Regions from separate parts of the Halioglobus sp. D3-4 genome, predicted to be linked through region 1. Evidence: predicted binding sites of a transcription regulator. Region 1 holds the regulator's gene; each other region holds the start of a gene.
What was found. The regulator sigma-54, encoded in region 1, starts transcription at its own class of promoters, with help from an activator protein. The targets are predictions, from matches to a motif close to TGGCACANNNNTTGCNNT.

Region 1 (4,990 bases):
ATGCAGCAGAGACCGGAAGTGGACAAAGAGATGGTCTATGCCAGAGCCCGCATCATCACCTACTACAGACCCGAAGAGCGAGTACACCTACAGACTGACGGCTATGTTGAGCAGGATGGCTCTATCGTCAACGGCGATTCAATTGACTATTTTATTGAGCAACAGCTGACCAAGGCGATATCGGATCCAAAACGCAAAGACGACAGAGTGGTCGTCGTGCTTCCTCCCAGTGAACTAAAGGACGAGGACGATAGTGGCGCAACTGAGAGCGAATAATCTGGCCAAGGCCTACCGCGGACGGGAAGTTATTCACGACGTTTCCATCGAGATAGACAGCGGCCAGATCGTCGGCTTGCTGGGCCCTAACGGCGCGGGTAAAACTACCTGTTTCTACATGATCATTGGAATCATTCCGGCTGACCGCGGTTTAATCACCGTTGACGGTGAGGATATTACCAGTCTCACTATGCACGAACGCGCGCGTCGCGGCGTCGGTTATCTGCCCCAGGAGGCGTCGATATTTCGCAAGCTGACTGTCGGCGACAATATCATGGCTATCCTTGAAACGCGCTCGGACCTAAATAAAAAGCAGCGTCTGGCCCGGCGTGACGAACTGCTGGAAGAGTTCCATGTCCAGCACCTGCGGGACAGCCTTGGCCAGGCGCTGTCGGGTGGCGAACGACGACGTATCGAAATAGCCAGGGCATTGGCCACTGAGCCGGATTTTATTATGCTGGACGAACCTTTCGCCGGTGTAGACCCAATCTCAGTCACCGATATCAAACAGATCATTCTACACTTACGCGATCGCGGTATCGGAGTGTTGATAACCGACCACAACGTGCGGGACACACTGGATATCTGTGAAAAGGCCTATATCGTGGGCGAAGGTCAAATTATCGCCTCTGGAACAACCGAAGATGTACTGGGCAACGAACATGTGCGCCAGGTATACCTTGGCGATCAGTTCCGTATGTAACCCCTTCCCGGCGCGGTCGCGCAGGCCATAGCCACGAGTTTTCGACCACCTCACAAAACCAAGCAATTTTCACGCCAAGCGGTTGCCACCCGTTGGCCACGGGGGCTACACTGGCTGTGTAAGTCCCAACGGCCGGGATGATACCCGCGTGAGATAAACAATGCTCCGAGTCTTGAAATGAAGCAGTCACTCCAGTTAAAGCTGGGTCAACAACTTACGATGACGCCGCAGCTGCAGCAGGCGATTCGATTGTTGCAGCTGTCCACACTGGACCTCCAGCAGGAGATCCAGCAGGCACTGGATAGCAACCCGCTTCTGGAGATGTCTGAGGATGACCCCTACACTTCAGGTGATGACGCACCGGACAATACCGATGACGCTTCGCGCAGCAAGAACGACAAAAACGATGACAGTACCGAGGAAGCGCCTGACTGGAGCTCGAAGGAGGTAGACGGGGAGTCCTCCCTGTCTGATGATCTGCCTGTTGATGTGCAGTGGGATGATCTGCTGCCTTCAGCATCGGCGCCAGCATCACAGGGTGATGAGAACAACGATCATGATTTCTCTGCACAGAACTCGGCCAGTGAATCACTCCGTGAGCAACTGCTGTGGCAGCTTGGGCTGACCCGACTCTCCGATACAGACCGCCTTATAGCGCTTTCGATCATTGACGCTACGGATGCCAACGGTCGCCTCCTGAGCAGCCCTGAAGAAATTTACGAGAGCCTGGCCGATGACCTCGAGATAGATTTTGACGAGCTCATCGCCGTACTGCACCGGCTCCAACAGTTTGAGCCCTCCGGGGTCTGCGCTCGCGACCTGCAGGAATGCCTGCTGATACAGCTAAACCAGTTACCACCCACCACGCCCTGGCTTGATCAGGCGAAACTGATTGTCAGCCGCTACCTGAACCAGTTGGCAAGCAGCGATTTCGGCCAGATTCTCAGGCGCGCGCGAATTAGCGAGGACGAACTCAAACAGATACTGACGCTGATTCAGTCACTGGACCCCAACCCGGGCTACACTGCGGTACCCGAGGAGGTCGAGTACGTTGTCCCCGATGTCTTTGTCACCAAGAAGAATGGTCGCTGGCTGGTAGAACTCAACCCCGATATCGCACCAAAATTACGCATCAATACCGGCTACGCCAGTTTGATCAAACGCGCCGATAACAGCGCCGACAACACCTATTTACGTGATAACCTGCAGGAGGCGCGCTGGTTTCTGAAGAGCCTGCACAGCCGCAACGAAACCCTGATGAAGGTTGCCAGTAAAATCGTCGATCACCAGCGAAATTTTCTCGAGTATGGTACCGAAGCCATGAAACCACTGGTATTGCACGAAATTGCCGAGGCCGTTGAAATGCATGAATCCACAATCTCGCGAGCCACCACAAACAAATATATGCACACACCCAGAGGTGTCTTCGAACTCAAGTATTTCTTCTCAAGTCATGTAGGGACCACCAGTGGCGGAGAGTGCTCGTCCACCGCCATCAGGGCGCTGATTAAAAAACTTGTGGCCGCCGAAAACCCGCGTAAGCCATTGAGCGACAACAAAATTGCAGCGCTTCTGAAAGAACAGGGCATTGAAATTGCCAGGCGCACCATAGCCAAATACCGTGACGCTCTTTTTATACCACCATCCAACGAACGCAAACGTCTGGTCTAGAATCAAACTATCAGCAACCGGCCTCGCCGGCATTAGGCACCAATAGTCTCAAACCTGTAACAGGAGCAACCTATGCAACTCACCATCACTGGTCACCACCTGGAAATCACCACTCCCCTGAAGGACTATGTCGAAAGCAAGCTCGAGCGATTGCAACGCCACTTCGACCATATAACCGCTACCGATGTCATTCTTACGGTGGAAAAAAAGGTGCAGCGTGCGGAGGCCACTGTCCATATCGCCGGTGGCGACTTGTTTGCACACTCTGAATCAGAGGATATGTACGCAGCGATAGATGCCCTTTCAGACAAATTGGACCGCCAGCTGATCAAACACAAACAGAAGCACCGGGGGCACTAGACACGCGACAATGAATGCTCTCAGTCAAATACTGACCCCGGCACGCACCGTGTGCTGCGCACCGGGGATCAGTAAAAAGCGGTTATTTGAAACCATCGCGACCGTCGTCTGCGACGATCAGACCGCCCTGCCTTATGATCAGGTCCTGGATCACCTTATCTCTCGCGAGAAGTTGGGAAGCACTGGTCTCGGCCAGGGTATAGCCATCCCGCATTGCCGGGTGGGTGACTGCACTGAACCACTGGGTGCACTGCTTACGCTGGAAGAACCGATACCGTTCGACGCTCCGGATGATCTACCTGTAGACTTGCTGTTTGTGCTCCTGGTGCCGGAGGAAGCCCAGCAACAGCATCTGGATATCCTCGCGACAGTGGCAGGCCTGCTCAGTCAGTCAGATTTCTGTGCTCGCTTACGCGCGGCGAGCAACGACCTTGCGCTCTACGAAATCGCGTGCAGTGATTCAACCTGACAAGGAGAGTTTTCAGTGCGATTAATCGTCATTAGTGGACGCTCGGGCTCGGGAAAAAGTACCGCCCTGCACCAGTTGGAGGACGAGGGGTTTTACTGCATCGATAACCTGCCCGTGTCGCTGCTGCCTGCACTGATGGAAAAGGTCAATGACAAGGAGTTTCAGCTATTTCAGGGCACTGCAGTCTGCATTGATGCGCGCAATGCCTGGAAGGATCTAAAGAATTTCCGTGACATCCTGGAGAAACTGCCATCCTCGGCAGAAGTGCAGGTTTTGTATCTGGACGCACAGGTAACGGCGCTGTTGCAGCGCTTTGGTGAGACGCGACGCCGTCACCCCCTCAGTACCGAATCGGTTTCATTGGCTGAGGCGATAGACCGGGAGCAGGAACTGCTGGAGCCCATCTCGCGAAGCGCCAATCTGGTGCTGGATACCAGCCAGATGACGGTCTACGAACTGCGCGATGCAATTAAGCAACAGTTGCTGGGCACCAGCACCGGAACCATGTCGATACTGATTCAATCTTTCGGTTTCAAGCGCGGTGTCCCTGCCGATGCCGACCTCGTGTTCGACGTGCGGATGCTGCCCAACCCCCATTGGGTAAAAGAGCTGCGCATCAAGACCGGCCTGGATGAAGAAGTCAGCGCTTTTCTCGAAGAACAGCCCATGACCGCTGATCTCTATCGCGATCTCCGTCACTATCTGGATACTTGGCTTCCTCGCTATCGCGAGGGCAATCGCAGTTACATGAATATTGCCCTGGGTTGTACCGGCGGCCAACATCGTTCAGTATATTTGGCGAATCGCCTTTACAAGCACTACCAGACGGAATATCCGTCAATGCATATAAGACACAGAGAACTCCAGTAGACAGGTCAGCGCGTGATTCGAACTCAGGTACGTATTATCAACAAGCTCGGTTTGCACGCTCGTGCGGCAGCCAAGTTTGTCGCCTGCACTTCCGCCTTCTCCAGTACCATCAAAACAGGCAAGGACGGCAAGTGGGTTGACGGTAAAAGCATCATGTCAGTGATGATGCTGGCCGCTGGCAAGGGCACCATATTGGAGCTCGAGATTGACGGCAACGATGAGCAGGAAGCTCTGACCGCCTTGCAAACACTGCTTGAAAACCGTTTCGACGAACCCGAGTAAACTGCAGTTACGTAACTAATCACGTTGTTGCAGACCCCGCTTTTCCGGATAATTCTTTCTGCGGACATCCTGTCCTGAGAGGCTTTTCCCGGGTATACAAATGGCGCAGAATCAAGAAGTTTCCCAACGAACTCTCGACAGGCTTTCTGCGGCGCTCGAAAGCGGCACGTTCGTCGATGTCCGGCGCATGCTAAATGGCTTATCTCCCCCCGACATAGCGCACCTGATCGAATCATCCCCGCCCCGGTTCAGGCATATTCTCTGGCAGATGGTGGATGCCGAGCGCGAAGGCGAAGTGCTCGGTGAACTCGGCGACGACTTACAGGCTCAATTCCTGGCGGCGATGAACGCGGCGGAGG
Region 2 (4,990 bases), 200 kb from region 1:
ATTATCTTCATGCGTCTGGTTGCAGTTCAGAATGGCATCGTAAAAATGCAGCCAGAAACGCATATGACCACGGACGAGCGCACCCATGTTGCGCAAGTTTGCAGCTACTTTTTTCGCTGACAGGTGCTCGGGATGCTTACCGGCCGTATCGATGCATTCGATCTCAAGGTGAATGGCCTCTTCATTTTCCCAGTCGTAAAACAGCTGCCGCCCGCTGATAAACTCGGCAAAGCGATCACCCGCATCGGGATCCTGCTGACTCGGGCCCTTGCGAGTGCAGATAAAGTTTCCGTTATAACCGTCAGGCTTTTCCGGCCCCAGCACTAACTCGAAAGTCCCGTCACCCTCAACCTTGATATTGGAAGAATCCAGTGTGCCAAAGCCTGTCCGATACCCCGGCGTCAACTCCCTCAAATCACCGGTATCACCAGACAACGGCCCTGTGGTTACCTCGAAAATCAGGTACTGCGGTGCGAACGGGCCTTCACCACTGCGCTCGCTACCGCCCCAGTGCGTGTGGTTGCCCACATTGCCGGTAATACGGTAGTTCTTACGGCCATCAATCCCCGCATAGAAGTAGATAGCGTCGCAATTTTCTATCGTAGACTTGTTAAAGATTGAGAGCGCATTGCGAAAAGCGGGGAAATCCGGGTCATCGTGAAAACAGCGCTCAATGGCATGATGCATAAAGCCCGAAAGGTAACGGTAGCCTTCCGCGAGATTTCTGTCGGTGGGCTGTGGCGGGAAATACCGGGGGTTGTCGATTGTGTCGCGTGCGGCCTGCAGTTCATTCATGAAGTCATCGAACGCGGCCTTCAGTTCTAACTCCGCTTCCTTCGAATCTTGCGCTGTGTGTGTCATTGTAGCTGTCCCTCTTATAGTCTATTAACGCCTGGGCCATGTCGGGTTTTGAGTTCAGGATGTCCGATCGTTCAGGAGGCTGTTTCTCCCATGCTCTGCTGATCGGCGGGTTCAATATCCCATTGATAAATCTGGTAGAAGTCATCCAGACGCTCGCGAATCTCTTCGCGGGAAAGGTGGTACTCACCCAGACTGTATTCAAACTTGCTGTTGTGTTTCTTCTCACGCTCGGCCTGGGCCAGCAACCACTGGTCAAACGCCGCTGTTACCGTCATACCCAGCGCCTTGTAGACCTCGTGAATGGTTTCCCGGGGTGCATTGGTAAGATTGCGGTAATCCACCACGCATTGCGGAGTTTGTGGGTGCGCAGCCAGCACATTTCTGGGATTATCGAAACTCTCGAAGGACAGTTCAGCCAGTATATTGAGCGAGCGCTCGTACTGGGCCTTCGTCCAGCCCCGCGCGCCCCAGGCCGATTCGAGCAGCTTCAGGCAACTGGGGATGCACTCTGCGGGATCGCGCATCATGACGACGATACGCGCATCAGGAAACTCCTCAATGATGGAATCGACCCAGCCACACATCAGTGGGTTTTTGGCAAGGTGTGTCTTGTTACCACCGTAGAGCAGTAACTGGCGCTTGACCAACTCCCGGTAGTGCCCCATCCAGCGACGCCGCTTTGCCGGCATCTGGTCCAGGTGAAAAAAATCAACTACGTCCATCATCGGAATATCGACAGACCACTGCTGCGTGACGAACGCAGCCCCCATCGCAAAGCAATCCTCCTCGGCACTCCACAGGCTCATATAGTGCATGTGCCTATAGGGACCGAATGTCTTGTCGTCCCAGGCTTTCAACTTACCCTGCACGTAGCCCCTCAGCAGATACATATCCAGGATGCCTACCACGCGAATGACTTTCTTCTGCAGCAGGGAGGGAAAGAACATCTCCCAGTAGAGAAAGTAACTGAAGCGATCGCCGTCGGCGCTCATCAGTCGGTGCATCAAGGTTGTACCGGAGCGACCGTGGCCCACAATAAAAACCGGCTGCTCCACCCGCTGTGTCCAGAGCCGCCAGAACAGCAGGTAATCCAGCATGAAACAAATGCCGTGAATCAGGCTCAGCAATGGCACGACCAGCAATAGCCGTACCAGCATGCGATTGCGTCCTCGCCATTCACGCAAGCCCCAGACGTGGCGCACAACTCGCCACCAGTAATCGTAGTCAAAATACATGGTGGGTAATCTAGCGAGTGAGCGGCGGGCGCACAACTGGCGTTCACCGCATGACGGATAACCCATAGAACGTTGATTTATAGTACTTTTTTTCCGGCACAAAAGCGTACAGGCCAGCGGCTTATGTTTCTATACCCCCCCATCCAGCCACTGCAGAGAGATCACCCTGCTGGCGCTGACGTCAGCCGACGCCTGCTCTCACCCTTATCGGCAGCTTTCTATCAGTAACGTGAGTGGAGTTTGCCAGGCTGAGAGCGTGGCCCTTGGCGGCATAGAAGACCGAATCGAGAGCGAGGTTACGGTGGCTAATTCAGGGGTTGAGACTGAGGACCCGAAGCCGGTAAAACCGCGTAAGAACCTCTGCGACTGCCCTCTCGCGAGGCAAGCGAATGTACCCGGTGGGCTACATGAAAAGCCCCCTTCTACGGGGGCTCTAATGGCGTTCCTGAACTGGTCAGCTACACTTGCGGCGCGACCAACCTAAACCCGCGAGGCCGAGGCCGATCAGGGCGAGAGTGGCTGGAACCGGAACCTCCAGGCTGGCGTTATCAAAGGCCAGCGTATCCAGGGTATTGACGGGAAACCAGGCGTAACGATTCCCCCCGACAACAGTGCCTGTCAGGTCAGCAGGATTACCCAAGGTCCAGGAGTGTACTAGCGAGCCACCGAACGCGAGTATGCTGAGGTCCACATTCAATACCCCGGCGTTGTCATAGAAGTGATGCTCAAACGTGTACCAACCCGTGGTATCGATCGCGATAGGGTCTCTGGCAGGGTTTTTGGGAATGTCGATGCCGCTATCCGCATTATTACTGGCACTTATGATGAAGCGGTCGGTTCCCGCGCCTGGCCCGTCGATATCCGAGCTGTCATAGAACCCGGCATTGAAGATAAAGTCTCGAAGATGGTTGCCCGAGGTGTTGTTGATCCCCGAGGAATAATCAAAGCGCGAATCATCTGCCACTCCGCCATCGACGTCCAGGTAGATATCGAGTGACGTGGTGTACTCCTGAAAAACGTTAGGGGGTGGGTTGCCGAAATTGGAACCACCCCAGTTGCCGGCAGAACCGATACTGCTCGACTCGGCATGATAGCTGCCGGAGGCCGAGGTGATGCCATTGGTACCGGACGCGACACGGGTCGCGTCATAGGTCCCACCATAAACATCCCAGCCCGACAGGTCGGTCTCGAAGCCATTGGAATACAGTTCCGCGGCAGTCGCGGATGTGGCAAGGGTAAGAGGGAGTATGCAGGCGCAGGCGGCACCCAATAACTGAAGTTTCTTCATGGTGAATCGATCTCCTTATCGCGTAATATCCATCCGGACGCTGTGAACACAAACGACCGCTGCTGTTTTCCATAAAGCTGGATTACATAACCGCAACCCAGCCGCAGGTCTAGATTAAGCAATAAAGATGCCAAGCGAAAAAAAATAGCGTGACTTCAACTATTTGGGGAACTTGCCGAATGAGAACGGCGTGCAGCTTGTCCCGAATTCGGCCTTCACTGTAAAAAATGTGGACACAATACGATGCCACAACCCGAGAAAACTGCCGATCGGCGCCTTCATCACAAAAATTGCAATAGCTATCAACCGGTTAGGGTGGGGGCCACCTGTAAGAAATACGAACAGCGGATAAACTGCGTCGCGAAAACTGTCTGCCTGACACCGGCCAATGGAGCCGCTCTATGGTCTACTCTGCAGGCGCTCGATCAGAGTCGAGCCACCCGGTAGTTCCGCCAGCCCAATGCCCGCATCAAACAGGGGCTGCAGCACCAACCTGGCTTCGTCCTCCAGGTCGCTATCGGTGAGAGCAAGTGCGAGATGAACGCGGAAGCTGACATTCTCGGGCGCACGAGCCACGGCTTCCCGCAGCAGTTGAGTGCCTCGCTCTGTCAGCCCCGTCTCCAGGAGTAACCAGCCATACAAATGCTGGGCATATACGTCATTCGGGGCCAGTTCGTACGCCTCCTGGGCTGTCTTCAGGTCACGCCTGTCATCCATCGCGTGATAGCTACCTGCCAGTCTCACCAGTACGGGTATATTGCCGGGCTCGCGGCTTGCCACAATTTCATACTGTTCCACCGCTCGCTCAGTGAGCCCCGCACGCATAGACTCGTCGGCCCAGGCCAATCGCGCCACGTTGTCATCAGGGTTGTCCGCCAGCCAGTCTGTCATTGCCCGCTCGGCCGCTGCAGTGTCGCCGGCACGCGCCAGCGCAGCATAATAACGCGCTAGCGTGATCGAACTCTTTTCGCTGCGGTACGCCTGACCCAGGACAGCTGATGCCTGTTGGTAATCTTCGCTATCCATCAGAACTTGCCCTTTTACGAGATAGCCCAGGCTGATTTGGGGGTGGCTCTGAATCAGGCGTTCAGCCAACGCTAATGCCGCCTCAGGGTTACCACGCTGACGCTCTATCATCGAAAGCTTGACCAGTGCGCGTGGACTGTCCGCGTCGATCTCCAATAATCGCTGCAGCGCTGTGTAGGCTGCTGCAGTGTGGCCACCGGATTCATAGGCATCGACTATTCGCCATTTGATCATCAAATTATCGGGATTTTCCCGCTCCAACCGATCAAACATCGCGAGGCTATCATCTGTATTGCCGACCTGCAGATTCGCATTCGCCAGCATATACTGGGCAACAGGATGGCCTGGAATCAATTTATCTATCTCCCGGCTAACCTCCAGAGCCCTGTCGCTGTCACCCCGTTCCATGTAGAGGTCGGCCAGGATCAGGCGTGGCTGCAACGCAGCTTTTCGAGCGGCGCGGATCTTTTCGAGCCGGGCAATCGCTCCGCGGAAGTCGCCGTTGGCAATCGCTTCTTTTGCCTGCCACAATTGCGCCGTTATATTGTCTCCATCCCGTGCCAACAGCGCCTCGATACGC
Region 3 (4,990 bases), 390 kb from region 1:
GTGTCTGGCTGGGCTCGATGTGGCTGAACTCCGAAGAGGCCAATGCCGAACCCGCACAGCGCGAATCCTACATGGCAGCCACCTCCGAAGACACCGTGCGCTCCCGGTCCTTTACCGGCAAAACGGCACGCATGCTGAAGAATGAGTGGACCGAGGCCTGGGAGAGGGACGATACGCCCGATACGCTTCCCATGCCCCTGCAAGGCTATCTCACTTTCGATGCCGTGCGACGCACACACCGCTACGCGGGCAGCGGTGATTGCCAGAAAGTGGCGTTTAACCCTGTCGGTCAGGTGGTCGGCCAAATCAACACTGTCGAATCCTGTCGCGATATCATGTTCCGGCTGCTGAGTGAGTACAGCGAAGCCCTGGATCACGTCAACGCAATCACGCCCGGGGAATAACAGTTGCATAGGTGGCTCAGCAGGCGCTATCGCCCGGAGTCAAGCCTGCCGCTTTCCTCCAGCGTATCGCAGGGTAAATGCAGTGTGCGATAGTCCTCGTCGCTGATTTCAATGGTGGGCGGAGCACCTCGGTGGCCGTCCGCCTCGTTCGCTTTGCGGAGCGCGCGGCATTCGCTGCCCGCCCTGCGGTTGCTCACGCCGGCACTACGCTTTTCACCGCGCCCGCTCATACGCCCTCCTGTCTGGCTAGTTCATCCGTGTCCATATAGGGCAGACTCTCCCCCGAAACCACAACATTCTGCAGCGATCAAACAATCGCTGGAACACCAATACCGAGCTGCTCGCATTTGACGGGCGCTTGTTTGCCTCTGCGCCATATGGTTACCATGCGTTTTTGCAAGCTTCTGCGGGCCTTCACTGTGAACAAAATTTTGTGGTCGATCGCTACCCTGTTGTGTATCGCACTGGCCTACGTCGTGTTGGTAGCGATTCCGGTGGAAGCCATATACAACACCCAGCGCAGCCCGGTGACAACCACACCTGCAGAAGTGGGTCTCGCATTTGAGGACTTTATCGTCACCCCGCAGGATAGTGACCTGCAACTGGCGGGGTGGTGGATGCCGGCAGACAATGCCGCGGCAACGCTGGTATTCATTCATGGTGGCGGCTCCAATCGGACCAGCAATTATTTCGGTTCGCTGGCGTTCTACCGCGCGATGGTGGACCGGAGTATCTCTGTGGCAGTCGTCGACCTGCGCAACCACGGCGAGTCGGGCGATGATGTCCATGGGCTGCAATTCGGCCGCACAGAGAGATACGATGCCCAAGCCGTTATCGAGTGGGCCAGTAAGAAAAGCCCGAAGCTACCGTTATTTGCAATGGGAATATCGATGGGTGGCGCAACGCTGATACAGGCAGCGTCCCACGGCGCGCAACTCGATGGGCTCATCCTGCTCGACAGCCTGCTGGACACTGCAGACACGTTCAAACAGGGCGCATATGTCGCAACTGGACTGCCACCGGTACTCTTCGCCGCATCGGCCTGGTCGGCCACACAGTTTTATGGCCTGCCCACCGCGGAGGACCAGGCACTGGAGCGGGCCGCAGAGCTGGATATACCTATACTGGCGATCCAGGACCCCGACGATCCGGTGACCCGCGCACACTTAAGTCGCGAGTTGGCCGAACGCAATCCGCATGTCACCCTGTGGGTGGCGCCCGCCATCGATCCGCAGCACCCCGACCTCGCCTGGAAGCATCGTTGGGGTACACACGTTTCCGCCTTTCTGTTTTATCCGGATGAAACCACCGCGCAGATACTGGCGTTCATTGACGCGAATTCACCGTAAGCCTCCTCCCGGAGCTAGTCCCTGCGAGCAATTTGGCGGCAATACAAACACCACACCGTTGCTGCATTTATGCTAAATTGTTGTCGGTATGCGCTAGTGTCAGGAAGCCCTTCTTACTATTATGACTTTCACCCCTGTAGACACCACCAATTCCGAGGAGGCCACGCGCATCATCGCGGAGGCCTTCGCAGATGACCCGGTTATCAACTGGACTTGCAACCACCCAGCGACCGTGCTGCCGTTCTTCGAGATAACGCTTCCTGTATTCTTTCCCCACCAACTCAGTTACCTGGACCCACAGGGACGCGGTGCAGCCGTCTGGCTGGGGCCAGACCAGGCATTGAAGTGGCCGGTTAAACTCTCCAGTGTGCGTAAAATATTGAAACTCGGTGGTCTAACCGGCGTCTACCGCATGCTGCGCAGTGGCGCAAAAACCGAAAAGTACCACCCCGAAATCCCCCACTACTACCTGTTCGCGATCGGCGTTACACCGGGCAATAAAGGCAAGGGCATTGGCTCAGCGTTGATCGCCCATATTCTGAAGCAGTGCGATACCGAGGGCATGCCCGCCTATCTGGAAAACTCCAAAGAGGAGAACCTCGCATTCTATGAAGGCCACGGGTTCAAGGTGCAACGAAAGATACAGTTTGCGGCATCCGCGCCTCCGGTATGGCTAATGTGGCGGGAACCCAGGGCCATCAACCCATAGGCACAACTAGCGGAGTTCGCGGGCCTGGACTACTCTTCTTCCTGAGTTCGCTGTCCAGGACACACCGAAACGAGTCACATCCAGGCGTCAAGTATTTTTACACTTGCGGGTTTTAGCTTAAAACAGAAATTATTAAGCTATTGATATTATTGTGTATTTTATTGTTGGCACGGTGATTGCTTTTACTTAGCAAACGGAGGTTTTCCGTTTCGTGTATGAGATTACACATATTATGAGGAGAACGACCTTGAAAACGAAATTTGCAGGATTATCAGCAGCGGCACTATTGGCAGCCAGCTTGTCGGCGCCCGCCAGTGCGGCATTCATCAGCGGCAGTATCTCTTTCTCTGATGGCCTGGATACCCTTGGCAATATCGTCAGCGATCTGACGACTTTTGACATCGGTGCCCCCACTATCGCTAGTGGCGCCACTGGAGACTTCGGCGGTACTGCGGGCGTAACAGCTACCACGGATATCGACACGCTTGCCCCGGGTGGTGTGATCTATAGCGTTGGCGGTTTCAGCTTCACGCTGGACGGCGTCTCAAACATTGTCAGCAGCCCAATCGCTTGTAACGGCGGACTCTGCACCGACTCCAAAACGTTCACTATTAGCGGTACGGTGACTGGCGCCGGTTTCGATCCCACAGCCTTCCTGGGTAACTTCACGGCCAATGGTTCGTGTCAAGGTTCTGGCGGCGCGTGTACAGGCAACCAATCAGGCAGCTGGTCTTCCTCGATTGTTGCACTGGAACGCCCTTCCGAAACTCCGGTTCCCGCCACTCTGGCGCTGATCGGCCTTGGACTGGCAGGCCTCGGCTGGACTCGACGCGCCAAAGCGTAGTCAAAAGCCCTCTCTCCCAAATCCAGCCCGCTCTGCGGGCTGGATTTTTCGTATCTATACCCGCAAAAAAACTGCGTTTTCCGCCATCGAATATCCGCCACAACTTGCCCTAAGAAATTACGGCTAGCCAAAAATCTTCGGCCCATAGCAACGCGTATCCAGCGGCCAGCCAGGGCGAAGGGTGAATAGCCGCGTCAGCAATTGGTGGATCGATTAAACGGCCAAATATTGGGCAGCAATACCGCGACGACGCGCATTTCAAGTGACTTTCTCACCACACTATCCATCGCCTCGGCGGCGCGTGCCAGCCAGACATCCACCACAGGTTGACCGATTTTATCCACCGGCGCGGATGCGACCAGCCCCGCCATAGACTCAATCGCCTGCCGCAACGGTGCAGTGGCCACAGCGGACAAGTCGAGCGCGGCATTGAAGGGACGCGCAGCAGGTTCCCCCACCGCCAGTTTTTCACGCAATAACTGCAATTGCCGATAGTAGTGTTCGGCGACCTCCTCCCCGGGAAGAATGAAGGAACCGTGCGGTTCTCCCAGAGTATCAAAGACATAGGCCTGATCGTGCGCCATATGGGAATGGAAATACCACTGTTGGGCGTCGTCGTGAAGAAATGCCCAGATATCGTTCTGGGTCATATCTTCGGTTCGGTCCAGAAAGGCATCAGTCGGCAGTGCATAGCGCAGCTGGTGATCCCGTGGTTTCAGGGTTCTCCTATCCATTAGCGTCAGTGGGCGCGTCACCTGTTGCAGCGGTATCCATAGGTTCACCAATACCAGCGGCGACAAGCGGTTACTGCCGCCGGGGGTCCGGTGGCGGAACATCCACGGTGCGAAACCTCGCATCATCTGCTTTAGCGGAGTACCGCGCACATCCTGATCTCCGTGAATGGCCAGGGCTGCGTCGTGGCCATTCATCTCGCCCATCTCGATATCCGGGTCAACCTTCAGCCCGTTGGGACCGCCCTTGCGCATGATCAGGCCCTCCGGCGCAACATGCAGCATCTTCAGGCATAGTCCCTTCGACAGGGGGTACACAGAGCCCTTGAGCAGGCGACGCAGGTGTCTGGCCTGCTCGGTGGAGATTTCACCGGCCTGTCGAATTTGCGCCAGCAAGGTTTGTAGTGTGTCACTGCGAGCGAGGTTGATGGGCTGAAACCCCATCTTGCAAAAACTGAGCGCAACCTGCCCGGGTGCAGACCAGTCGCGTACCTGGCAGCGCCGATATTCAAACTGACGGTTAAACGCCTCATCAAGAGGCCGCGTAATAGCTCGCTTCAACCCACGTTTGTCGCCATCCTCGACAACCTCCTCTGCTCTGGTAAAACCCAGGTCGGCATGTATTACAGATTCCATTAGCTACTCCCGCGATAGACACCAGGCCAATACCGACTGCCAGCATGCAATTGATGGCGGCCGTCAGTCAACTTGCTATGTACATCGGCGCTAAATACACTGCGTTGCATTGCATGGATTTCACGGAGATAAAAACAATGTCCAACGTAGTGATAATCAGCTCCGATTGTCATGCCGGCGCACTGCCGGAAGGGTATAAGCCTTATTTGCCAAAGGAACTTCACGCGGCCGCCGATACCTGGTGGTTGCAATATGCGCGAGAAATGATGAAGCGCATGGGCACTTTTTTTGATCAGGAGGCTGCCGAAGATTTCAAT

Region 2: AC0L6S_RS10615 (PEP-CTERM sorting domain-containing protein) is a predicted target of sigma-54. The motif match lies at 3,500-3,517, and genes of this name have one in related genera.
Region 3: AC0L6S_RS09855 (PEP-CTERM sorting domain-containing protein) is a predicted target of sigma-54. The motif match lies at 2,628-2,645, and genes of this name have one in related genera.

What each region holds. Positions count from the first base shown of each region.
Region 1 covers NZ_CM147907.1:2,673,219-2,678,208, forward strand. The annotation lists gene lptA (lipopolysaccharide transport periplasmic protein LptA) at 1-276, shown strand, start outside; gene lptB (LPS export ABC transporter ATP-binding protein) at 254-979, shown strand; gene AC0L6S_RS11510 (RNA polymerase factor sigma-54) at 1,157-2,650, shown strand; gene hpf (ribosome hibernation-promoting factor, HPF/YfiA family) at 2,723-3,010, shown strand; gene ptsN (PTS IIA-like nitrogen regulatory protein PtsN) at 3,021-3,479, shown strand; gene rapZ (RNase adapter RapZ) at 3,495-4,349, shown strand; gene AC0L6S_RS11530 (HPr family phosphocarrier protein) at 4,362-4,631, shown strand; gene mgtE (magnesium transporter) at 4,732-4,990, shown strand, end outside.
Region 2 covers NZ_CM147907.1:2,470,146-2,475,135, forward strand. The annotation lists gene AC0L6S_RS10605 (hypothetical protein) at 1-861, opposite strand, end outside; gene AC0L6S_RS10610 (sulfotransferase family protein) at 933-2,096, opposite strand; gene AC0L6S_RS10615 (PEP-CTERM sorting domain-containing protein) at 2,551-3,384, opposite strand; gene prsT (XrtA/PEP-CTERM system TPR-repeat protein PrsT) at 3,784-4,990, opposite strand, start outside.
Region 3 covers NZ_CM147907.1:2,286,657-2,291,646, forward strand. The annotation lists gene AC0L6S_RS09835 (NAD(P)H-dependent flavin oxidoreductase) at 1-404, shown strand, start outside; gene AC0L6S_RS09840 (hypothetical protein) at 431-634, opposite strand; gene AC0L6S_RS09845 (alpha/beta hydrolase) at 824-1,753, shown strand; gene AC0L6S_RS09850 (GNAT family N-acetyltransferase) at 1,875-2,462, shown strand; gene AC0L6S_RS09855 (PEP-CTERM sorting domain-containing protein) at 2,710-3,306, shown strand; gene AC0L6S_RS09860 (hypothetical protein) at 3,501-4,673, opposite strand; gene AC0L6S_RS09865 (amidohydrolase family protein) at 4,811-4,990, shown strand, end outside.